DNA from 3 places in the Anoxybacillus sp. P3H1B genome. Region 2 is predicted to be linked to each of the others. Evidence: riboswitches for the same ligand, from Rfam matches in the RefSeq annotation. Region 2 holds a riboswitch; each other region holds the start of a gene.
The links. A riboswitch is a leader RNA that binds a small molecule or an ion and turns the genes downstream of it on or off. The one in region 2 is predicted to bind cobalamin.
Positions count from the first base shown of each region.

Region 1: another riboswitch for cobalamin. It lies ahead of AT864_RS12040 (ferredoxin); the one in region 2 lies ahead of AT864_RS17845 (hypothetical protein).
Region 3: another riboswitch for cobalamin. It lies ahead of AT864_RS00940 (ABC transporter substrate-binding protein); the one in region 2 lies ahead of AT864_RS17845 (hypothetical protein).

Region 1 is NZ_LPUG01000019.1:33,108-40,561, reverse strand. It holds gene AT864_RS12070 (sirohydrochlorin chelatase) at 1-65, opposite strand, end outside; gene cobJ (precorrin-3B C(17)-methyltransferase) at 78-1,643, opposite strand; gene AT864_RS12060 (energy-coupling factor ABC transporter ATP-binding protein) at 1,898-2,734, opposite strand; gene cbiQ (cobalt ECF transporter T component CbiQ) at 2,751-3,464, opposite strand; gene AT864_RS12050 (energy-coupling factor ABC transporter substrate-binding protein) at 3,461-3,745, opposite strand; gene AT864_RS12045 (energy-coupling factor ABC transporter permease) at 3,749-4,489, opposite strand; gene AT864_RS12040 (ferredoxin) at 4,486-4,875, opposite strand; cobalamin riboswitch at 5,005-5,196, opposite strand; gene rraA (ribonuclease E activity regulator RraA) at 5,261-5,740, opposite strand; gene ubiB (2-polyprenylphenol 6-hydroxylase) at 6,227-7,454, opposite strand, start outside.
Region 2 is NZ_LPUG01000010.1:86,816-94,269, reverse strand. It holds gene metE (5-methyltetrahydropteroyltriglutamate--homocysteine S-methyltransferase) at 1-570, opposite strand, end outside; cobalamin riboswitch at 872-1,052, opposite strand; cobalamin riboswitch at 1,515-1,720, shown strand; gene AT864_RS17845 (hypothetical protein) at 1,907-2,149, shown strand; gene mmgD (citrate synthase) at 2,173-3,279, shown strand; gene AT864_RS03985 (bifunctional 2-methylcitrate dehydratase/aconitate hydratase) at 3,376-4,824, shown strand; gene prpB (methylisocitrate lyase) at 4,918-5,862, shown strand; gene AT864_RS03975 (hypothetical protein) at 6,491-6,709, shown strand; gene AT864_RS17440 (methionine/alanine import family NSS transporter small subunit) at 6,861-6,971, opposite strand; gene AT864_RS03970 (sodium-dependent transporter) at 6,989-7,454, opposite strand, start outside.
Region 3 is NZ_LPUG01000009.1:123,221-130,674, reverse strand. It holds gene AT864_RS00960 (cell wall metabolism sensor histidine kinase WalK) at 1-217, opposite strand, end outside; gene AT864_RS00955 (response regulator transcription factor) at 214-891, opposite strand; gene AT864_RS00950 (ABC transporter ATP-binding protein) at 898-2,622, opposite strand; gene AT864_RS00945 (PH domain-containing protein) at 3,016-3,630, shown strand; cobalamin riboswitch at 3,845-4,059, shown strand; gene AT864_RS00940 (ABC transporter substrate-binding protein) at 4,196-5,161, shown strand; gene AT864_RS00935 (iron ABC transporter permease) at 5,127-6,179, shown strand; gene AT864_RS00930 (adenosylcobinamide amidohydrolase) at 6,182-7,454, shown strand, end outside.

The sequences.
Region 1 (7,454 bases), on a different contig from region 2:
TGGATGACTTGTTCGTTCCCTTCCGGATCCCGGCTTCCGTGTCCTACAAATAAAATCGCCTTCACTCTTTTTTCCCCCTATTCTCCACACGCCGAAACTTCGATTTTTTGATTGGTGCGAGGTTCTTGGTAAACAAAACCTCCTGCTTTTTTTACTCTTTGGAAAAATTTATGGAATCTTTCATTAGGATGCCCGTGTTCCTTATATTCTTGAATAATTTGTATGACGACAGGAACGATTTGCTCAGGCGGTATCCCCTCTGCCACAAGCTGCCCAGGATGGGCATTCCTCCCAATCGTTTTTCCACCTAAAAATAAATCAAACGCGCCTTTGCGGTAGACAATGCCTATATCTTCTCTTACCGCTCCGTAGCACGCCATTCCACAGCCGTTAATTCCCAGCTTTAGCTCTTTTGGCAGCGCCATTCCTCCCAGCTTTTCGTGCAGCTGTTCAGCGTATGGAATCCCCTCTTTTTTCTCACCATCGCAAAAATCGCATGCTTTAACGGTTAATACGTTGCCAATCGGCATGACAACAAGACCTGCTTCCTTCAATTTTCGAACCATGTCATCAGGACGGTCTGTCAACATTTCCAGCTTTAAATAATGATCCGGTGTATACATCATCTTGCCACGGTTCCCGACCATTTCAGCAATCAGCAGCATTTGCTGTGGCGTAAAGGCCTTATTCGCGACTCCCGGACTTACTGCCAGTTCAAAAATCTCCTCGATTGCTCTCGCTTGTTCGTATTGACGAATGGCCACTTTTTGCAGGGCTTCTTCCGCTGTTTTGCGCACACTCTCTGTTTCTTCTGTTTGATCGAGCGCCCACGGCTCGGCCTCCTTGCGCAGCCGTTCGTGCGGTTTTAGCCGCTGCTCCAGCTTATCCAAGCTATATTTCCGCTGGTATCCGCGCGGCGTAATCATCAGCCCATCATGCACAAATGTCGATGAATTGCCAATAATGACAGTCGTTAGCATACCTATATCATGTTCCAGCATATGTTCTAGATCTGTCATAACCACATTCTGCCGGGGGCGGTATGCGCTTTTCACCAGACCAACAGGGGTTTGTGGAGAACGGTAGCGCAGCAAAATGCGCTGAGCTTCGACAATTTGCCTCGTTCTCCTTCCGCTTTTTGGGTTATAAAGAGCAATGACAAAATCGGCCATCGCCGCTGCTTCAATCCGTTTCTCAATCACCGCCCACGGCGTCAAGTGATCGCTTAAGCTAATGGTACAAGCATCGTGCATAATAGGGGCCCCTAATAGCGCTGCACATGAATGGATGGCAGAAACTCCGGGAATGATTTCGACTTCTATTCCGCTTTCTTTTGTCCATCCCTTCTCAATTAATACCTCATATACAAGTCCCGCCATGCCATACACTCCTGCATCGCCGCTTGAAATAACCGCTACTTTCTTGCCCTTTTCCGCCCATTTCACCGCTTCCTGCGCTCGGCTCACCTCTTCTGTCATACCTGTGCTGATAATCGGCTTTTCTCCTATTAAATCCGCCACAAGCTCGATGTAAGTCTTATAGCCAATCACAATATCACTTTCTTCAATCGCTTGTCGTGCCCGTTTCGTCATGTGGTCGGCACTGCCCGGCCCAAATCCGATGACCAATAATTTTCCTTGCATTGTTTCACCTCTTTCTTTATGATTCAGCCTTCTCCTTTAGCCATGAAGGTTTAACAAGACGACAGCCGAGATTATGTCAGCAAAAGGTCAGATAGCAACGCTTCCAAAGTTCATCAATGTTTGAAAGCGGCTTGCGGCTCAAGAATTCAGCCATCAAAACTATAAAATGATGCCTCTATCACTCTAGAAGGCTGGGAACCTAGCAAACTGGCTAACCGTTTATGATTTAGTCTGATTTAAAGCATTTAAGAATCTTAAAAAAGCGCGTTCGCGTACCATTCTGCTTTTTCGCCTAATCGTTGCTTCAGCTCGCAAATATCGCGAGGGATTTTTGCGTCTTCGGGAAAAAGGGCGTTCCAAACGGAAGCAAGCAGCGGAATGCCGAGACGGTATTCTTGCAGTACGCTCGGCCGTGCAAACAGCTCTTGCGGTTCCCCGTGCATCACAATTTGCCCATCATGCATCACAAAGACGATGTCAGCCCATTTCAAAACAAAGTCAAAATCGTGAGTCGCAATGAATACCGTTGTTCCTGCTTGATGAATATCATTGATTTTTTCTACCAATCGCTCTGTTTGTAAGAGATCCAAATAGGCTGTCGGTTCATCTAACACTAGCAAATGCGGCCTCATGGCCATCACCGAAGCAAGAGTCAGCCATTTTTTTTGGCCGAGACTTAAATGGTGGACAGGCTTGTCCATCCATGATTGCAGGCCAAATTCACGAACCGTTCTGGCGATTTCCTGATTGATTTCTGCTTCATGTAGCCCCAGCTGATGCAAGCCAAAGGCTAATTCATCTCTCACAACAGGAGCCAAAAGCTGATGTTCTGGATTTTGAAAAACAATGCCTACCTCTCGGCGCCATTGTTGAATCGTTTGGCGCCGGTCATCCATTTTTTGCTCTTTCCAATAGATGCATCCGCGATTGGGGCGCAACAGCCCGTTCATATGCAAAAATAACGTCGTTTTCCCACAGCCATTATGGCCAATAAGCGCATATTTTTTCCCTCTGAAAATCTGAAGAGACACTCCCTTCAGCACTTCTTGGCCATGAGGATATTGGTAATACACCTCTTCTAATCTCAACATCTTTTTTTCCTCTCGATCATCTCATCCATATGAGTACCCCCATTCCGGCAATCGCCTCTACAATATAGCGCTTGCTCCATACACCACGCGTTTCGTTTTGAATATAGACAAGCTCATCGGAAAACCCGCGCGCCCGTAATGCGAGCAATAAAGCATGGTAAGCGCCCCATACTTTTTGCCAAAGCTGAAAAATAAGCATGGCGCCATGCCGCCAATGACTGCCGCCGTTGCGTGCTTTCATCGCCGTATACAATTCCTCCGCCGCCTGCTCAAACACAAAGACAAATCGATACATAAAAAATAGTAATTCAATCATAACGGATGGTATTTTCAGTTTTTTTAATACATAGAGCAACTCTGGAAACGGCGTTGTTACTAAAAGGAAAAATAAGCACGACCATGCTGCAATGGAGCGCAGCGATACATCGATTGCTGTCGGAATATTTCCTCGATTCACGGATATGTGCCATGAATCAAGGGAAATAAGCAAAATCGGCCAGCTAATTAAAAGGAAAAGGATGACCATTCCCAACGTTTTTACATATACTTTCCAAGAAACACCTGCATACCCAATCGTCCATATGGCTAGCCAGAAAATAATAAAAAGATGCGTTCCTCTGCTTCCTACCATAGTGTTCAAAAGCAAGAGAAAAGAGAATAAAGTCTTTTGTTCAGGCCGCAGACGGCGCAGACGATTATGATAGGCAATCATGTCAAAATGCCGAATCATTCCGCTTCATCTCTTCGACCGGCTCGACCTTTATAAACGCCGATAATATAGCCAATCACCCCGGCGCCAAGCGCGGCTTGCAAAGAAAATAACAATGTTTCCACTTCCCCACCCGGCGGTGAAAAGATCGTCTCAAACCAAGGCTTATAATCCGGGACGATCGTTTGAATCGCTTTTTCCGCTTGATCATCTGTACCGCCAAAATCCGAATTGCGAACCAATAGCAAGGGAGCGACAGCTAATACAAAAGCAAGAACAATAAGCAATAGATTTCGCTTCATCTGCTAGGCTCCTTTCTGAAGTTGATTCAGCTCTCGACTGCTGTAAGTAGATAAAAAGTTCCACACAACAACAGTCAGCAGCCCTTCGGTGATCGCGAGCGGTATTTGCGTAATCGCAAAAATTCCGGCAAATTTAAGAAATGAAGCTGCTACTCCTCCTGTTGTGTCGGGAAAAGCAAGCGCCAATTGCCATGATGTAACTACATATGTGGCCAAGTCAGAAAGAAAAGCGGCTAAAAAAATGACAAATCGCTGCGAAATGTTATACCTTTTTCCTAAACGATACACCCCGTATGCTACTAGCGGACCGCATACCGCCATGGACACCGCGTTCGCTCCTAATGTCGTCAATCCCCCATGCGCCAGTAGTAACGCTTGGAATAAAAGAACGATGCTCCCCATCACCGTCATCGTTAGCGGACCAAATAAGACGGCCCCGAGCCCGACTCCAGTCGGATGGGAGCTGCTGCCTGTCACCGATGGGATTTTTAACGCCGAAAGTACAAAGGTAAAAGCTCCTGAAAGCGCAATCAACAATTTTAATTCAGGATGGCGCTTTGTGATCTTCATCAGCGCTCGCACTCCTGCGATGAAAAACGGCAGAAAAACAATCCACCAAAATAGCGCCCATTTCATCGGCAAAAATCCTTCCATAATATGCATAGCATAGGCTGGTGTGCCGCTATTGACAGTAAAATAAACAACAAGGCCACATAGCAGCAGCAGAAACTTCCATTGCTTCATACCCTCTCCTCCTTGATGCTAGCTTTTTTAGTAATGCCAACCGCAGCTGTTGGATGGCACATCGATAATCCATCTTCTCCATACTGATAGGTGACAATATCTTTTAAAGGATCCCCATCTTTTAAATGTGTTTGGACAAGCTCTCTTCCTTTATCCGGCGTCACCCCCTTGTACCAAACTCCTTGCGGATACACGATTACGACGCACGCATCATTACAGCGGCCATTGCAGCGCGTTCTCGTTGTGTGTACAGTGCTGTCCAATTCCAGCCGCGCAATTTCATCACGAATGGCGATTGTCACCTCCTCTCCGCCTTTTCGCATGCAGCTGCCGCCGTTACAGATCAATATGTGATGCTTTACTCCAGTTAAATTCCACGTTGTCACACCGATCCTCTCCTTTTTGATGAAATAAAAAAGCACCTCTATCGATAGAGGTGCAGAAAAATGCATACGGCCAATCACAAATGCATATGTATACCATTCCCCCGCACGTCTACCTATAATCCCGTAGGTATCCGGCCGAGCAAATAAGGCAGGTCTCCTGACTTAGAATCATCGCTTCATTGCGCCTTCCCGAAGTTTCCTTCAGTGACATGATGCAATGAAGCTCCTCATCACAGTGGCGGGTACCGTGACGGCTTTTCACCGTACTTCCCTTTTAAGCCTGTCCCAATAGAGAAAGGCACCTTACTTGCTTTAGCAAACGATTCAATGATTCAGTTGTTCCTCCACAATGATATGATGAATTTTCGAAAAAAGTCAACCATTTTTATTTTTCGAACAGTTTTGTTTTAGCGACAACAACTCCATCGCTATCAACATACACATGCGCGCCCGGCTCCCAATGTACGCCCCCGAATTCAAGAACGCGATCACGCGCCCCTTTCCCTTCTTTTTTGCTTTTGACAGGGCATGTCCCAAGAGCGATTACGCCAAGCGGCATTTGCGCAATTTCAGCTGAATCGCGAATGCAACCATGGACAATCACGCCTACAAGTCCTCGTTCACAAGCGATTTGTGCCAGACGATCTCCGAGCAATGCACAATTTCGCGAACCTTTTCCATCAACAACTAACACCGTGCCTGCCGGAATGGTTTCTAGCGCTTCGCGAACGAGCACATTGTCCTCGAATACCTCAACAGTGGCAATCGGTCCGGAAAACTCTGTTTTTCCGCCATAAGAATGCAACGGTAATTGGCACACTTGCAGCTCCGACAAAAATTGATCACATAAATCTGCTGTCTTCATTTAATTTCCCTTCCCTCATTTTTCTTTGTCTATTAAATCCTTTTGACATTTTGAAAAAAAATCCTGCAAAATCCGTCAAAAAAAAACAGAGGAACGGTGAAATAAGAAGAACTAATATGGTTTCCCGCAAGTGTGGATGATCATTTTACTAAAAATATGGAATGATTGAGCTAGACACAAGCTTTTCTGCCATATGCATGCCCAGTCGGCAAGTCATTTGCTTGCCGACTACGGCAGAAAAGCTTGGAATCAAGTAATGCCAATGGTTTTTATTGGATCATCAGCACACCTGATTGTTTACATAAAATTATTATCGTAACACATTCTAGTCGAGCCTCTGCAGGCAGTCCCTATATAAGCAGGTTTCGACAGCACGCTTTGGCGTGACCGAGACAAGTCAGCGGCCTATCCTCTAACCGTGGTTCTCCATTTTATACAGCACGAGAAATAAAACAAGTAATCCACCACCAGCGATTAGGTCAACAGCTAAAACCGTCCGGATTTATAAATTAAATATAACAGCCATAAAAACATCAAAGAGGCGATACCAAACCCAATCTCAATTGCTGGAATTTTCCAAAGCAAAGTCGATTGCCTACCTAAAGAAGAGCCAATAATAATCCCTGCCATAATAATGCTGAAGGACAGCAGCACAATACTGAACGATAAGCGATTACTAATTTGATCTAATTTTTTTAAAAAAAGCGGCCATTCAGGAATATCCATTTTCAAATGCAGCTTTCCTTGTTTAATAAATGCCGTTAACTCCTTCATGTTCTTAGGGAAGTCCAGCAACATTTCTCCATAATTGAACACGCGCTTCCACACTTCTTCGGTTAGATGTTTAGGATGCAAGCGCTCCTTTAATAGCTGGCGGCCGAATGGTTCAGCAATATTGAGAATGTTCAGCTCCGGATCTAACTGCTCTGCTACGCCTTCCACTGTTAGCAACGTCTTTCCCAGAAGGGTTAAATCTTTCGGAATGCGAATAGAGTGTTGAAAGGCAACATGAAACAAATCATGAAGCGCCTCGCCAAGACTGATTTGGCTGAGCGGAACATTGTAGTATTTCTCTCTTAATTGTTCGATATCCTCATGCAATCGCGATACATCGACATGCTCAGGAACAAGCCCCATTTGATACAGCGATTTAATGATCCCATCTGTATTATGACGCATTAAAGCAATCACTAACGAAGAAAAGTGATATTTCATATCTGGCGTCAGACGCCCGATCATCCCAAAATCAATAAAAGCGATCACCTCCCCCGGCAATACGAATAGATTGCCGGGATGAGGATCTCCATGGAAAAACCCTTCTCTTAAAATTTGCTGCAAAATTGCCTTGGTTAGACGTTCGGCCAAATGTTTCAAGTCATATCCGCTTTCCTTCAGCCGCTCCAACTCGTTAAGTTTGATTCCTTCCACATATTCCATCGTTAGCACTTTTTTGCTTGAATACTCCCAAAATACTTTTGGAACATAAATGCTAGGATCTTGTTTAAATTGCTGAAAAATTTTATCAGCATTCCTCGCTTCAATCGTATAATCAAGCTCGGCCCGAAGAGATTGCGAGAATTCTTCAACCATATCGCCGATTTGATATTGCGCGGCCCATGAAAGGCGGCGCTCAGCGAGAATCGCTAAATCTTGCAGAATTTCTAAATCCGTTTCAATCATATGGACGATATTCGGGCGCTGAATTTTAACAGCG
Region 2 (7,454 bases):
TATTTGCTCATAAAGCGGAAGCAGCAATGATAGAAAATAGGAAAATTGCTTTTCATCATAGCCTTTGGAAAGCTTCATAAACGTATAAGGTCCGATCAAAACAGGCTTTCCTTCAACTCCTAATTTCTCCTTCGCTTCCCGAAAATCCTTTAATGGTTTGTTTTCTGTTATATGCAGGCGGGAGCTTTGTTCCTTGCTCCATTCTGGAACAATGTAATGATAATTGGTGTTAAACCATTTCGTCATTTCGCATGCTGGTGCTTTTTCATTGCCGCGCGCCATCGCGAAATAAACTGAGAGAGGAACCTCTCCCCCCTGATAATCGAAACGTTCAGGAATGAAACCAAACATAGCCGCTGTATCAAGCATATGATCATAAAGGGTAAAGTCGCCAACCGGCACAAGATCAATCCCTATTTCCCGCTGCTTTTTGATATGGTTTAGACGAATGGACTGCATCGTGTCCAAAAAAATTTTTTCGTCTATCTCTCCATTCCAGAAAGATTCTAATGCTTTTTTCCACTCTCGTTTTTCCCCAATACGTGGATAGCCAAGATTGCTTGATTTCATTTCCTCACTCTCTCCTATCATTTTATTTTTATCGTTTTTCCACTCTCTACCTGATCTTTAGGCGGGACTTGCCTGATAGGAAATCTATGTTGTCCATTCGATGGCTCGGTTTCCCGTTCATCCTTCCAGCTGAGTTGCTCTTCTCCTCACATCTCCCCGCATTCACCGCGATTTGACGTCATATTTCTTTTTCCGAATAATAAAAAAGCATTCCTAACGCTCCAACGGAAGCTAGAAATGCCATAAAAAAGGATTAATCCCTTTGTCCATGATGAACACCTCCCTATCCTCCGTAGGTAAAAGCAGTGTTGTCAGAACAGGCAGGTCTCCTGACTTAAGGATCATTGCTTTCCGCTCGCCTTCCCAATCTTTGATCAGTGGCAGTAAAGCGGAAAGCTCCTCTATTACAGTGGCGGGACCGTGCCGGAATCTCACCGGTCTTCCCTTTTCATCCGCAGGGAGCCTTGGACTGGGCCATTTAGTCTTGACTCACCTTTGGAACCTGTTCCCACATTTATTTTCTTGTTCGCCAAGAAAAAAACGCTTCAAACCTCCATTCTAAGCCTGTCATGAAGTATCAGAAAAATTTTACAATAACCCTATCATTCTTCGAAAAAATTGTCAAGGAGATTAAGTCTTCTGATTCATGGCGCAAATCTAATTTCGACAGAAGTCGATCGCTTTTATTAAGATTAACCATTCAAAAAGAGCATTCCAGTTTCAAAGCGTAACAAGTATCAACCAATAAGCTGTAGACCGTGTTGTTCGAATGCTCAACCGTCGAAATCGGAGCATCACCTTCTCATTTTTCATCCTTAAGTTATATCTAGATAACTTTCATGATCGAACACTGTCGGAAGCAGCCCAGGCCACCTGTTAGAAAGTTAAGAATTTTTTTGTTTTCGTCTCAGAAAAAATATGATATAGTGAACTTGAAAATTGAATAACTTTGGTTAGGATCAGGTATCGGTAAGCAAAAGAGCGCTTGACCGGTTTAAAAGGGAAGTTCGGTGCAAATCCGACGCTGTCCCGCAACTGTAAATGGGAGCAACCTGCCAAAACCACTGTTGAATGCTTGACATATCAACGGGAAGGGGCTAGGAAGCGATGAACATAAGCCAGGAGACCTGCCTGATTCGGTCCACACCAAAAACCTACGAGGATAGGGGGTGTTGAGGAAGCGGAAAAAACATATGTTTTTTTGTATATGTTTTTCATAGGGGATCGTATGCGCTTTTTCAGCATCTTCATTTGCGAAGATGCTTTTTTTATTTGCTTCAAGCGCATGTCCATCATTCGAATCGTATTGGAACTTGAGAACGAAAGGACAGACATCATGCACAACACATTCGGAACAAAGCAATATTTTTTGGAAGCGTTTAAGCAAACGGTCATGAACAATTTTACAATACATCCACCCGTTTCTTTAATGGATCTGTACGATCATTATCAATCGGAAATTGCCGTCCGCCTCCCTTTGTCAGAACAGCCATCATGCCGTGCTAATTTGCAGCAAGCATATCAAGAAATACGACAAGAACTTGTTTTCAGCAAGGAGTCGGCCGACGAAAGCAAATGATTTTAAATTAAGGAGGGATCTTTTTGGAATTTCGTCCAGGATTAGAAGAAATCATAGCGGCTGAAACGAAAATTTCATTTCTTGATGTGGAGAATGAAGAAATCGTCATCCGGGGATATGATCTGATCAAGCTTGTAGAAACCAAAACATATACCGAGGCAGCACATCTGCTTATTGAAGGAAAACTACCGTCACAGCCAGAAAAAGAGCGCTTTGAAATGCAGCTTCACACACAAAGAACACTGCCGCAAGAACTGGTGAAAATTTTGAAGCAGCTGCCGCAAACTACCCATCCGATGGATGCACTGCGAACCGGTATTTCCGTTTTAGCCAGCTTTGACCCACATCTCGATGAACGAACAGAAGCGGCTAATAAAGAAAAAGCGATTAAGCTTTTGGCTCAAGTACCTGCCATTATTGCAAGCAGCCATCGCTTGTTGCATAACCAGCCAGTCGTTCCATCGCACCAAGAACTCTCTTACAGCGCCAATTTTCTATATATGCTGACAGGGAAGCAACCAAGCGAGCTGGAAGTGAAAATATTTGACCGTTCGCTCATCGCTTATATTGAACATGAGCTGCCAAACTCGACATTTACAGCGCGGGTCATTTCCTCCACCCACGCCGATTTGTACGGAGCATTGACAGGGGCTGTGTCATCGTTAAAGGGGCATCTTCATGGAGGAGCCAACGAGGCCGTTATGTATATGCTCAAAGAAGCGGAATCGCCAGAAAAATACAAACAGCTGCTCTATCAAAAGCTAGCCAATAAGGAACGAATTATGGGATTTGGTCATCGCGTATACATGAAAAAGATGGATCCACGAGCCTTGCTTATGAAAAAGGCGCTTCAAGAGCTTAGCGAAGTCCGCGGCGACACGACTCTGCTCGAAATGTGCGAGGCGGGAGAAACAATTATGAGAGAAGAAAAAGGACTCTATCCAAATCTAGATTACTATGCTGCTCCTGTCTATTATTTGCTTGGTATTCCAATTGAGCTTTACACACCGATTTTCTTTAGTGCCCGAACCGCCGGCCTTTGCGCCCACGTGATTGAACAGCATAACAATAACCGGCTATACCGCCCTCGCGTCAAATATGTCGGAGAGCGCCACCTGCAAGTGAACTGAAAAAGCAGATTAAACGCTCACCCGAAGAGGAATTGGGGCCAGCAATTCCTCTTCTTTTTATCATAATATAAATGGAGTCTAGAAAGGAAGAGATTCATGAGTGAAGTTTTAATAAAAAATAATGAAAAACAACAAACAGACGAATTGCTTGTTCAAATTGCGGATTATGTTCTTAACGGAAAAATCGAAAGTCATGAAGCATTCGAAACAGCTCGCTATGTCCTATTGGACACGTTAGGCTGCGGCATTCTTGCACTCCGCTATCCGGAATGCACAAAACTGTTAGGCCCCATTGTGCCAGGGACCGTCGTTCCTAACGGCTGCCGCATTCCCGGAACTTCTTTTGTTCTTGATCCCGTCCAAGGTGCATTTAATATCGGCTGCATGATTCGCTGGCTTGACTATAATGATACATGGCTAGCTGCGGAATGGGGACACCCTTCTGATAATCTCGGGGGCATCTTAGCCGCTGCTGATTACGTAAGCCGCCGCAATATTTCGCAAGCAAAAAAGCCGCTGAACATGAGCGATGTGCTGAAAGCGATGATTCAGGCCCATGAAATTCAAGGAGTGCTTGCACTGGAAAATAGTTTAAATCGCGTAGGATTAGACCATGTACTCTTCGTTAAAGTGGCGTCGACAGCTGTTGTCACCAAGCTTTTCGGCGGGGGACGCGAAGAAATAATCAATGCCCTATCGAATGCTTGGCTCGATAACTCCAGCCTGCGTACATATCGTCACGCCCCAAATACAGGATGGCGAAAATCGTGGGCTGCTGGAGATGCAACAAGTCGAGCTGTTCGTCTTGCACTCATGTCTTTAACAGGTGAAATGGGATATCCAACTGCTCTTTCCGCACCAAATTGGGGATTTGAAGATGTGCTATTCAAAGGGCAAAAGTTGAAGCTTGCTCGTTCTCTTGGATCATATGTAATGGAGAATGTTCTTTTCAAAATTTCTTATCCTGCTGAGTTCCATGCCCAAACAGCAGTCGAGTGCGCCATTGAGCTCCATCCTGAAGTGAAGGATCGCCTGGACGAAATTGAGGAGATTATCATTACAACCCATGAATCAGCCATCCGCATTATTGATAAAACCGGGCCATTGCATAATCCTGCCGATCGCGACCATTGCCTTCAATACATCACAGCGGTCGGTCTTATCTACGGAGATTTAACGGCTGATCACTATGAAGACGAAATCGCGAAAGATCCAAGAATCGATGCGCTTCGCGAGAAAATGACCGTTATCGAAAATAAACAATACAGCCGTGACTATCTTGATCCAGAAAAGCGTTCGATTGCTAACGCCGTACAAATTCGCTTTCAGAATGGCAGCGAAACAAGGCAAATCGTCCGCGAATATCCGATCGGACATCGTTTCCGCCGCCAGGAAGCAATCCCTAAGTTATTAGAAAAATACACGAAAAACCTTGAAACACGTTTTCCAAAAAAACAGATTGACCGCATCTTAGACATTTCTCTCGATCAAGACCGGCTCGCAGCTACCCCTGTACATGAATTTGTCGATTTATTTGTCATTTAATCATTTAAAAATACTAAAGCAGGTTTCTCTTGAAGCTAGGAGAAAATGAATGCTTATGCCTTGAAAAATTCATTGGAAAGGGAGGGAGCTCCTTTGGTTTGGATTGTCGAACGTGAATCAACACAACACGAACTTGCCGAACGATTTCGCTATTTAATGAACGCCCCGGAAATTTTGCAAATTCCAGGCGCTCATGACGGAATGGCGGCCCTTATTGCCAGAAAAGTCGGCTTTCAAGCTCTTTATTTATCAGGAGCAGCGTTTACCGCCAGCCGTGGGCTTCCTGATTTAGGCATTATTACTTCAGAAGAAGTGGCACAGCGAGCACGAGAGCTAGTTCGTGCGACCAATTTGCCGTTGCTAGTGGATATTGATACAGGGTTTGGCGGCATTCTTAACACGGCACGCACAGCAAAAGAAATGGTGGAAGCACGTGTGGCTGCCGTGCAAATCGAAGATCAGGAACTGCCAAAAAAATGCGGCCATTTGAATGGTAAGAAGCTCGTTTCTCCAGAAGAGATGGTACAAAAAATTAAAGTGTTGAAGGAAGTAGCCCCTTCACTTGTGGTCGTGGCTCGCACCGATGCGTATGCCGTCGAAGGAATTGAGCAAACGATTGAGCGGACACGCCGATATGCGGAAGCAGGCGCAGATGCCATTTTTCCAGAAGCATTAACAAGCAAAGACGATTTCGCTAAGATGAAACAAGCCATCTCGATTCCGCTGCTCGCAAATATGACAGAATTCGGAAAAACTCCATATTATACTGCTGAAGAATTTGCATCTCTCGGCTATTCTATGGTCATTTATCCGGTCACTTCGCTTCGGGTTGCTGCAAAAGCGTATGAGCGAGTATATGAAGCGATTTTAACAACCGGCACGCAAAAAAACGAGCTTGACCAGATGCAATCACGCAAAGAATTATATGATGTCATTCATTATTACGATTTTGAAGCTCTCGATCAGACCATTGCAAAAACCGTTCTTCCTGATGATGACTTGTCAAATGAAAGAGAAGCTGATCAACGCTACAAATGAACACATGTTTTCCCTGACTCCATAAGTAAAGGCGCACTCTCCTCATGTTCATCACTGATGAGCATGAGGAGAATAAGTTATAGACAAAGTCAATGCTGACTTTGTCTATTGATGCTTTCAAAACGGTTGACAGATAAGCACCACAGCCGAGTGAGGATGCAAACGGAACAAAAGATGTTTATATGAAGGTCGTTTGTCAACAATCTAGCATTTGCGTTTTAGTCCTGCTTCTTGATCGCTTGTCCTCTCCTATTCCTCTATCTTTTTCCTCCATGATTCAATATTTCAAGGTAATAAAAAGAAGCCCTATGCTGATGACCGGAACGCTAATCTATCTAAATGATAGATTTCTCCGTAGCTAGAATTGTAGCTGGATTTATATGTAAAATAACAGGGGTGTTGATGATCCAGTAAAAACCTATTGACATTGCTTGATTCCTAGCCTTTCTGTCGTAGTCGGCAAGCGAATGGCTCATCAACACTTGTGATAAAATAATATTGAATCTTTTGGCCTTATACAGAACCACCCCAGCATCAAATCGTACGAATAGAAGATGAATCCTTGCCAAGCACTGAAACGTACTGCATACATAAGGGAAAGATAAGAAAAAAACGGAGGTGAAAAAGGATGAAGCCCGACGTCAAAGAAAAAATAAAAAATTGGTTATTAGTGATTATGATTTCAGCACTTGTCGGTTCATTTTTATTGTTCTTTTTAGGCTATTATCGGACAGGGTTAGCTGTTGGAGCCGTGTTTATGTTTCTTTCCCTGTTTTTGGGACAATGGTATTCCGCTAAAAGGGTAGATGATTTATATCATTCCGAATACAAAAGAAACAAAAGATAACGAGCCATTTTCGATCTACTCAACGATATACATCCATAGAAATAATCTCTTCCTTATCTAAAGCTTTTGCTGTCCGCGATCGCTTCTATACAAAGCAAAAAGGACAGAGAGCGTTTTTCTCCCTGTCCTTTAAAACATATATAATGACGTTTCAAGCTTTACTTTCTCTTGCTTTTTTTACAGCATGCGTAATGCTTGCTGCAAGTCCTCCCCAAATCACTACAATTCCCACGATCATCATGACTATGGCACTTGTTTCCATGTATTGAAACCTCCTCCCTAGTCTACTTTAGATGTTGCCCCTGCAGGCCACCGTTTTGCTGAAAACATCCATCCAACAAGTACGACCAGAGCCGCAACAATCCAACCAAACACTGTCACAAACCAAGTTTCATAACCGCCATAGTCTTCCGCAATGTTCGTTCGAATATTATCAAACATCATGTAGCCTAGCACAAGCGGTGTAATGACACTTAAGCAAATTTTCCACCAAGCTCCTAACATAATATCTGAAATAGCGTTAGCATGCGTTTGCAAATGATTCAGTTCACGCACAATCCATGCAATGAAAATGACCTCAACCAATCCTGCTAAGGCAACCCCGAAAGTATTAATAAAGTAGTCAATTGTATCAAGGAAATAAAGCCCGCCTTTAGAAGCAAACAAAATCGACAAAATAGCGGCCAAGCCCCCGCCTATCGCTACTGCTTTATGACGGGAAACGCCAAACTTTTCTTGAATTCCT
Region 3 (7,454 bases), on a different contig from region 2:
ATCCCCCCATTTTCTCAAGAAATTGAACGGCTACTCCCAGAATGAAAAGGCCGACGATAAAATTAATCAGCTCGCGCACATAATCGGACGGATGGTAATGAAAATGGCGGTACAAGTAATTCGTTAAGAAAAAAGCGATCGTCCAACAAGAAATTAACGAAAAGATCCCGATGAAAAAACGCCATATGAAAAGAAAGATGGAAGGACGCTTGTTCACGGCTGCTGCACCTCTAAGCGGTAGCCTAAGCCGCGGACAGTTATGATTTTAAAGCCGCTCTTTTCTTCAGAAAATCGTTCGCGCAACCGTTTGATATGGACGTCGACGGTTCGTTCATCCCCTTCATAATCATAGCCCCAAATATCTTCAATTAATTCATCTCTTGATAGTGTCCTTCCAGGATAGCTCGCTAGCTTGAATAAAAGCTCAAATTCTTTTTTCGGAATCGTGAGCATAGAATCGTCCCACGTGATCGTGTAAGTTTTCTCATCAAGCAACAGCCTTCCTGCTTGCACTGTGTGCGAATTCGCGATGCGGTAGCGTTTCAACAAGGCTTTAACCCTTGCTATCAGCTCCATTGGTTCAAAAGGCTTGACTAAGTAGTCATCCGCCCCCAGCTCAAATCCCCTCACTTTTTGTGATGTCTCGCCTTTAGCGGTAAGCATTAAAATGGGGATATCGGCAAAATGCCTAAGTTCTTCGCACAATTCCCAGCCGTCCATTACCGGCATCATAATATCGAGAATGGCCAGATCTATTTTGACGGTTTCTAGCAATCGAAGCGCCTGCCGGCCGTCAGCCGCTTCATAAGTTTCAAACCCCGCGCTTTCAAGCAAAACTTTCAAAAGCTCGCGAATATGATCATCATCATCCACAATCAATAACTTTGCCATACGTTCTCATCCTTTAGCCGTATTTTTTTGCATTTCTTCATGAAGATGCAATTGTTGGATGGCGAATTCTCGATAAAGCGCATGGGTGGCAAACAGCTCTTGATGCGTCCCCATTCCCGTAATCTCGCCTTTTTCCATGAAAATGATTTGATCAGCGTTGATGACCGTCGATAATCGATGGGCAATCACGATCGTCGTTCGCCCTTTCATTAAGTTTTGCAGCGCTTTTTGCACCGCCATTTCCGATTGGCTGTCGAGGTTGGACGTGGCTTCGTCCAATAATAAAATGCGCGGGTTGCGCAGCAGCGCGCGGGCGATGGCGATGCGTTGGCGCTGCCCGCCGGAAAGCTTGATGCCTCTCTCGCCGACCTCTGTTTCATATTTTTGTGGCAATTCTTCAATAAACGGAGAAGCATAGGCCATGTCGGCTGCCCATTTTAATCCTTCGTCACTTACTTGATGATCAAGCCCGTAGCAAATATTGTCACGAATCGTTCCAGCGATAAGCGGACTTTCTTGAGATACATAACCAATTTGCTGGCGCCATGAAGATAAAGAAAGGGCATGAATAGGTTTCTCGCCGAGAAAAATGCTGCCGCTTGTCGGTGTATAATACCGCTCTAAGATGGAAAAGAACGTCGTTTTTCCTGAACCGCTCGGGCCGACGATCGCTGTCACTTTTCCCGGTTCAATCGTAAAGTTTACGTTCTTTAAAATCGGTTCACCGTTTTCATATGAAAACGATAAATGATTGACATGGATCGGTTCATCAATGCGAGCGACTTCTTCTCCAGACAGATAGTCTTCTTCCTGCTCGCGCAGCGTGGCTATGATGCGTTGTGTGGCTCCCATCGCTTTTTGCAATTGTGTAAAGAAAGTACTGAATGCAGCAAGCGGCATGACCATCTGGAAAAGATATAAAATGTAAGCAACGAGCCCTCCGGCCGTCATTGCCCCTGTAGAAACCCGATATCCGCCAAAGCCGAGAATGACAACAAGCAGAAGCATAAGCACAATTCCCATCAATGGCATGACCATGGCCTGAACTTTTGCTTCCTTCAATCCATAGCGAAATAAATGCGAAATGCCTTTTTTTCCTTTTTCATATTCAAGCTGTTCGGCATTGGATGATTTCACAAGGCGAATTTCTGACAGCACTTGTGTAATAAAAGCAGTAAATTGCGCCGTTTCATCCTGCAGCCTTTTAGAGTTTTTAAACATTTGTCTTCCTAACGGGATCATAATGCTAACGGCTAGTGGAAGCAGAATAAAGATAATCAACGTCATTTTCCAATCTAAGTACAGCAATAATGCGACAGAGCCGGTTATGGAAATAATGCCATTGAAAAAGTTGGCTGTATGCTCTGTAATTAATCCTTTCACAATAGCGGTATCATTTGTAATTCGGCTAACCGTTTCCCCTGTACGATGACGATCATAGTACGGAATGGTCAAATGCAGCAGCTTCTGCCATACTTGTTCTCTTAGTCTGGATACAACCGTTTCTCCTGTATAGTTAATCAAGTAGATGGAGAAGCCGCTAGCGATCGTTTGCGCAATAAAGGCGCCAACAAGCAAAATGATCGTCGTTTTATTTAATGATGAAACGGTGAAGCCATCGATCATTTTTTTCGTAAATAGCGGAATCGTTAAGCTGACGATGGAAGACGCCACGCTTAAGAATAGCGCAATAATCATGATCATTTTAGGCGGCTTCGTTGCTTGAATCATCCAGATAAACGAGCGCCAGTCTGCTTTTTCTTCTAATGATTGCTTTTGCACGATTTGATCACCACTCTTTTTGCTATGATTTTTATGCTGTCGTGTATGTATTGTACTTGATGTTTATGAACAGAATATGAACTTTGGGACATCATCATAAATATATTATAGCACTCGCATCGTCTCTTGATCCTGTGACAAGGCACGGAGGTTTCAGCGAAGAATGACGTTTATAAAAAGTTGTATTGGACAGTGTTCTATGATTTGCCTCCATCTGTTAAAAAAGGATTGTGCTTTTGAATCGGCTATAAATCCATTTTTTATTTTTTCTGTTTATCGGATCTGGAAAGCAAATGGATGGTATAATGGGATTGTAAGAAAAGAAAGGGGAGGAGATGCTGGATGTTTGGCAAAGTTGCTGCTGATGTTCTCGGATTAAGTGATATCGGCTCTGTCATTAAACCCGAAAATTATGATAAAGTGGACGCAGACGATTATGTGATGCATGAAGATGGAGAAAAGATTTATTTTTTGATTAAGTCCAAATCAGATGAATATTGCTTTACTAACCGAGCGCTTATTCATTTAGATGGGACGAGCGCGACAAGTAAAAAGCGAACGCTGCGCCGTTATGATTACTATAAGCATCCAATTGCCGGCGTATCGCTTGAGACGGCAGGCACGGTCGATTTAGATGTAGAGATTAAATTTACTATCGGATCGGAGCACTATTCGATTGATGTGCATAAAAAGCATCTGGAAGAAGTGAAAGATTTATATAAAGCACTTTTAAAAATTTCAGAAATTTGCCATGAAAATGAAACGACGCTCGACTTTGCGCGAAAAAGTCTCGATGTTGCCTCCTCCGTGCTAGGGCGTGTCGCCAGCACTCCAAACAGCATTGCTGAACAGTTTAAAGAGCTAAATCAAATCGCGTTCAACTGGCTTGTTGAGACTAAGAAGCAGTATACAGTGAAAGATTTTGGGGATGTATTTGAACGCTATATTAACAATTAATAGCGATCCAAACGACTCGAATGGCGATAAACTGCTGTTCGAGTCGTTTTTGCGGTAAGTCGGTGGATGTGCTTTCATCACGCCAATGCGTTAAAAAATGAGATCCGTATAAGTAGAGACGGGAAAAATGGCGAATTCCGTCATTTTTTTGTTGCCAAACAGCCTTTCGTCCTTTAATATTGTAACTGTCAATTGTTCGATTATTTTTTACAATTGTATATCGATGCAGAAGGGTGCCGAAGTGAGCGAATCGCTAATAGGCTTAATAGGGAATCTGGTGCGAATCCAGAACTGTCCCCGCAACTGTAAATGCTGACGAAATGAAATAACCACTGTGCGGTATTGATGGGCAAGCTGTTGGCCGCATGGGAAGGTTCAAAGTAGGATGAAGCATAAGTCAGTAGACCTGCCCTGACTGCTCGATGTTTCCAATCTTCGGGGGGTGAGATGGCGAAACGGCAAAAGGTGGTTATTATGCTGCCACAACTCTATGGTTTGTCGTTTCTTGCTCATTCCGTCCGGGATGGGCATTTTTTAATTTATATGTGCAGGAGGAGAAACCATGATGAAGCAACTGAGGTATTATACGTGGCTGCTTGTGTTGATGCTGACGTTCGGCCTTCTTGCCGCGTGCGGTAATCAAGAAACAGACAAATCCACTCATTCATCCAATGCGAAGCAAGAAGCAACAGCTGCTTTCCCGGTAACCGTTAAGGACGGATTAGGGGAAGAGGTCACGATTCAGTCCGAACCGAAAAAAATCGTTTCGTTAATTCCGAGCAATACGGAAATTGCCTATGAACTTGGTTTAGGAGAGAAAATTGTTGGAGTCAGTGATTTTGATAACTATCCGGAAGATGTAAAAAATAAAGAAAAAATTGGCGGCATGGAGTTTAACGTGGAGAAAATTATTTCACTCAAGCCTGATTTAGTGCTTGCCCACGCATCGAGTGCCCATAATTCGCGGGACGGCCTGCAGCAGCTGAAGGATGCGGGAATTACAGTGCTTGTTGTGAACGATGCCAAAACATTTGATGATGTTTACCATTCGATCCAATTAATTGGACAAGCAACAGGGACAACGAAAAAAGCCGATCAAATTGTTAACCAGATGAAATCAAAGCTTGAAGCCATCAAGGAAAAAGCAAAAAACGTGAAAAATCCGGTAAAAGTATGGGTGGAAGTGCAGCCGGCGCCACAAATTTATACAGCAGGAAAGGGAACATTTATCAATGACATGCTGCAAGCGATTTCAGCAGAAAACGTGGCTGGCGATCAAGAAGGATGGCCGATGTTTACGGAAGAAAAAGCGGTAGCGCTCAATCCGGATGTAATTGTTGTCACGTATGGAGACTATGTGAAAGATGCTGTAAAGCAAGTGATGGCACGACCGGCGTGGAAGGACGTTTCGGCGGTTAAAAATCAACGCGTATATGAGGTGAATTCTGATTTAGTCACAAGATCAGGCCCACGCCTTGTTGAAGGGGTAGAGGAACTTGCCAAAGTCATTTATCCGGAAATCTTTAAATAATATAATTGCCTACGTCATCGCTCTTACGGCGGTGGTCGTGTGCATGTTGTTAGGGATATCGATAGGCTCACTATCGATTCCCTTTTCGTCTATTATTGACATTTTTTTAGAGCAATGGTGGGGAATTGCGCCGTCCCCTGACATTCCTGATACGCTTGTGCAAATTGTGATGGCCATCCGCTTGCCGCGCGTTGTTTTGGCTTTTTTAGTCGGCGCTTCCCTTTCGTTGGCGGGAGCGGCGTTTCAAGGATTGCTAAAAAATCCATTGGCTGATCCTTATACGCTTGGAGTATCATCGGGCGCGTCAGTCGGAGCGGTCGTCGTTTTGTTCTTTCATCTGCAATTGCCGTGGTTTGGATCGTTTACATTACCGATCATGAGCATTGCGTTTGGATTGCTGACTCTTTTTCTCGTTTTGTTTTTTACTCGCGCCGTCGATCCGCGCATGTCAGTGGAAACGATCATTTTAACCGGAATTATTTTCAGCGCATTTTTCAGCGCGTTGATCTCGCTTATGATTGCGCTGACAGGAGAGGAACTGCGGCAAATTATTACTTGGTTGATGGGAAGCGTCGCGATGCGAAGCTGGAAATATGTTGTCATGATGCTTCCGTTTTTTATAATAGGATGTTTGCTGTTATTAGTGAATCACCGCGAGTTAAACGCTTTTGCCTTTGGTGAAGAGGCAGCTGCTCACATAGGTGTCCATGTTGCCAAGCGCAAGCTGGTCATTTTAATCGGCGCTTCCTTATTAACAGGGGCGGCTGTTGCTGTGTCGGGGGCGATTGGCTTTGTGGGCTTGGTCGTTCCTCATATGATTCGTCTTGTTGCGGGACCGAATCATCGCTTGCTTTTACCGCTATCGCTTTTATACGGGGGCGCTTTTTTAGTGCTAGCCGATTTAGCGGCGCGAACCATGATTTCACCGAGTGAATTGCCGATCGGCATCATTACTTCGTTAATTGGCGCACCTTTGTTTGCGGGGTTATTTTTAAATAGAATGAAAAGGAAGACGTGAAAATGATGTTAAACGTTCATGATGTTTCCTATCAATACGGAGAAAAAGCGGTGTTGCAGAACATTACCTTCACTGTGGAACAAGGACAGTTTTTTGGAATTTTAGGACCTAACGGCAGCGGCAAAACAACATTATTAAAGCTGTTAAGCAGAGAGCTTTCTTTACAAAAGGGGACCATTACACTGAACGCCGTCCCGCTTGCTTCCTTTTCGTCAAAAGAACTGGCGCGCCTTGTCGCTGTTCTCCCGCAAAGCGCCGATTCAGCATTTGGCTATACTGTCAAAGAAACGGTAGAGTTAGGACGCTATGCCCATCAAACAGGGTTATTTCCAACATGGACAGAGGAGGATGAACAGGCGGTAGCCGAAGCGCTTGAACAAGTGGGGATGGCACATAAAGAACAGGAAACCATCGACCGTTTAAGCGGTGGAGAAAGGCAGCGCGTCTATTTAGCAAGAGCGCTTGCCCAAAAGCCGAGCTTGCTTTTTCTCGATGAACCGACCAACCACATGGATATTGCCCAACAAATCAAACTGCTAGATCAATTAAAAAAATGGACAGAAGAAAATCAGTTAACGGTTGTAGCCATTTTTCATGATATGAATCTAGCTAGCTTATATTGTGACCGGCTTTTGTTGCTTCATGAAGGAAAGATGGCGGGACTCGGCGAACCAAGCGATATGATTGAAGAAAAACAATTAGAAACCGTATTTCAAGCGTCTGTGCGGCGTCAAGCGCATCCCGTTGTGTCCAAGCCGCTTCTCACGTTTGTTCCTCAGACCTATTCCGATACGAGGCAACAGAACGATTCCTTAAGTGCGTTAACGATTGCTCAAGACGGCGAACAGATTGTCATTACCACACCGCAGCCTTTTAAAGTGCTGTCATCGGCTGTGGTTGGCGCTGGTTTTCAATGGGCTACACACTTTGTGAATAGACATGTGCCGAAGCATTATCGCTGTGATGATCCAGAGACAGAAATGAAGCAATATTTACAATCCCATTCTTTTGCCGTGCATCGTACCATTGGCATGATGACCGCTGTCTATTTAGAGGATGCCGTATGGATAAAGAGCAGCGAAGAGGAAGTGCCATTATTCGTGATGGTGACCGCGGGCGTTGGAAATGCGGTGGATGCTGCAAAAGCGTGGGAAAAAAGGGAGACAGCGGAAGGAATCGGTACGATTAACGTATTTATTTTTATTGATGGCCAATTAAATGAGACAGCATTTGTACAGGCCATGATGACGACAACGGAAGCGAAAGTGAAAGCGT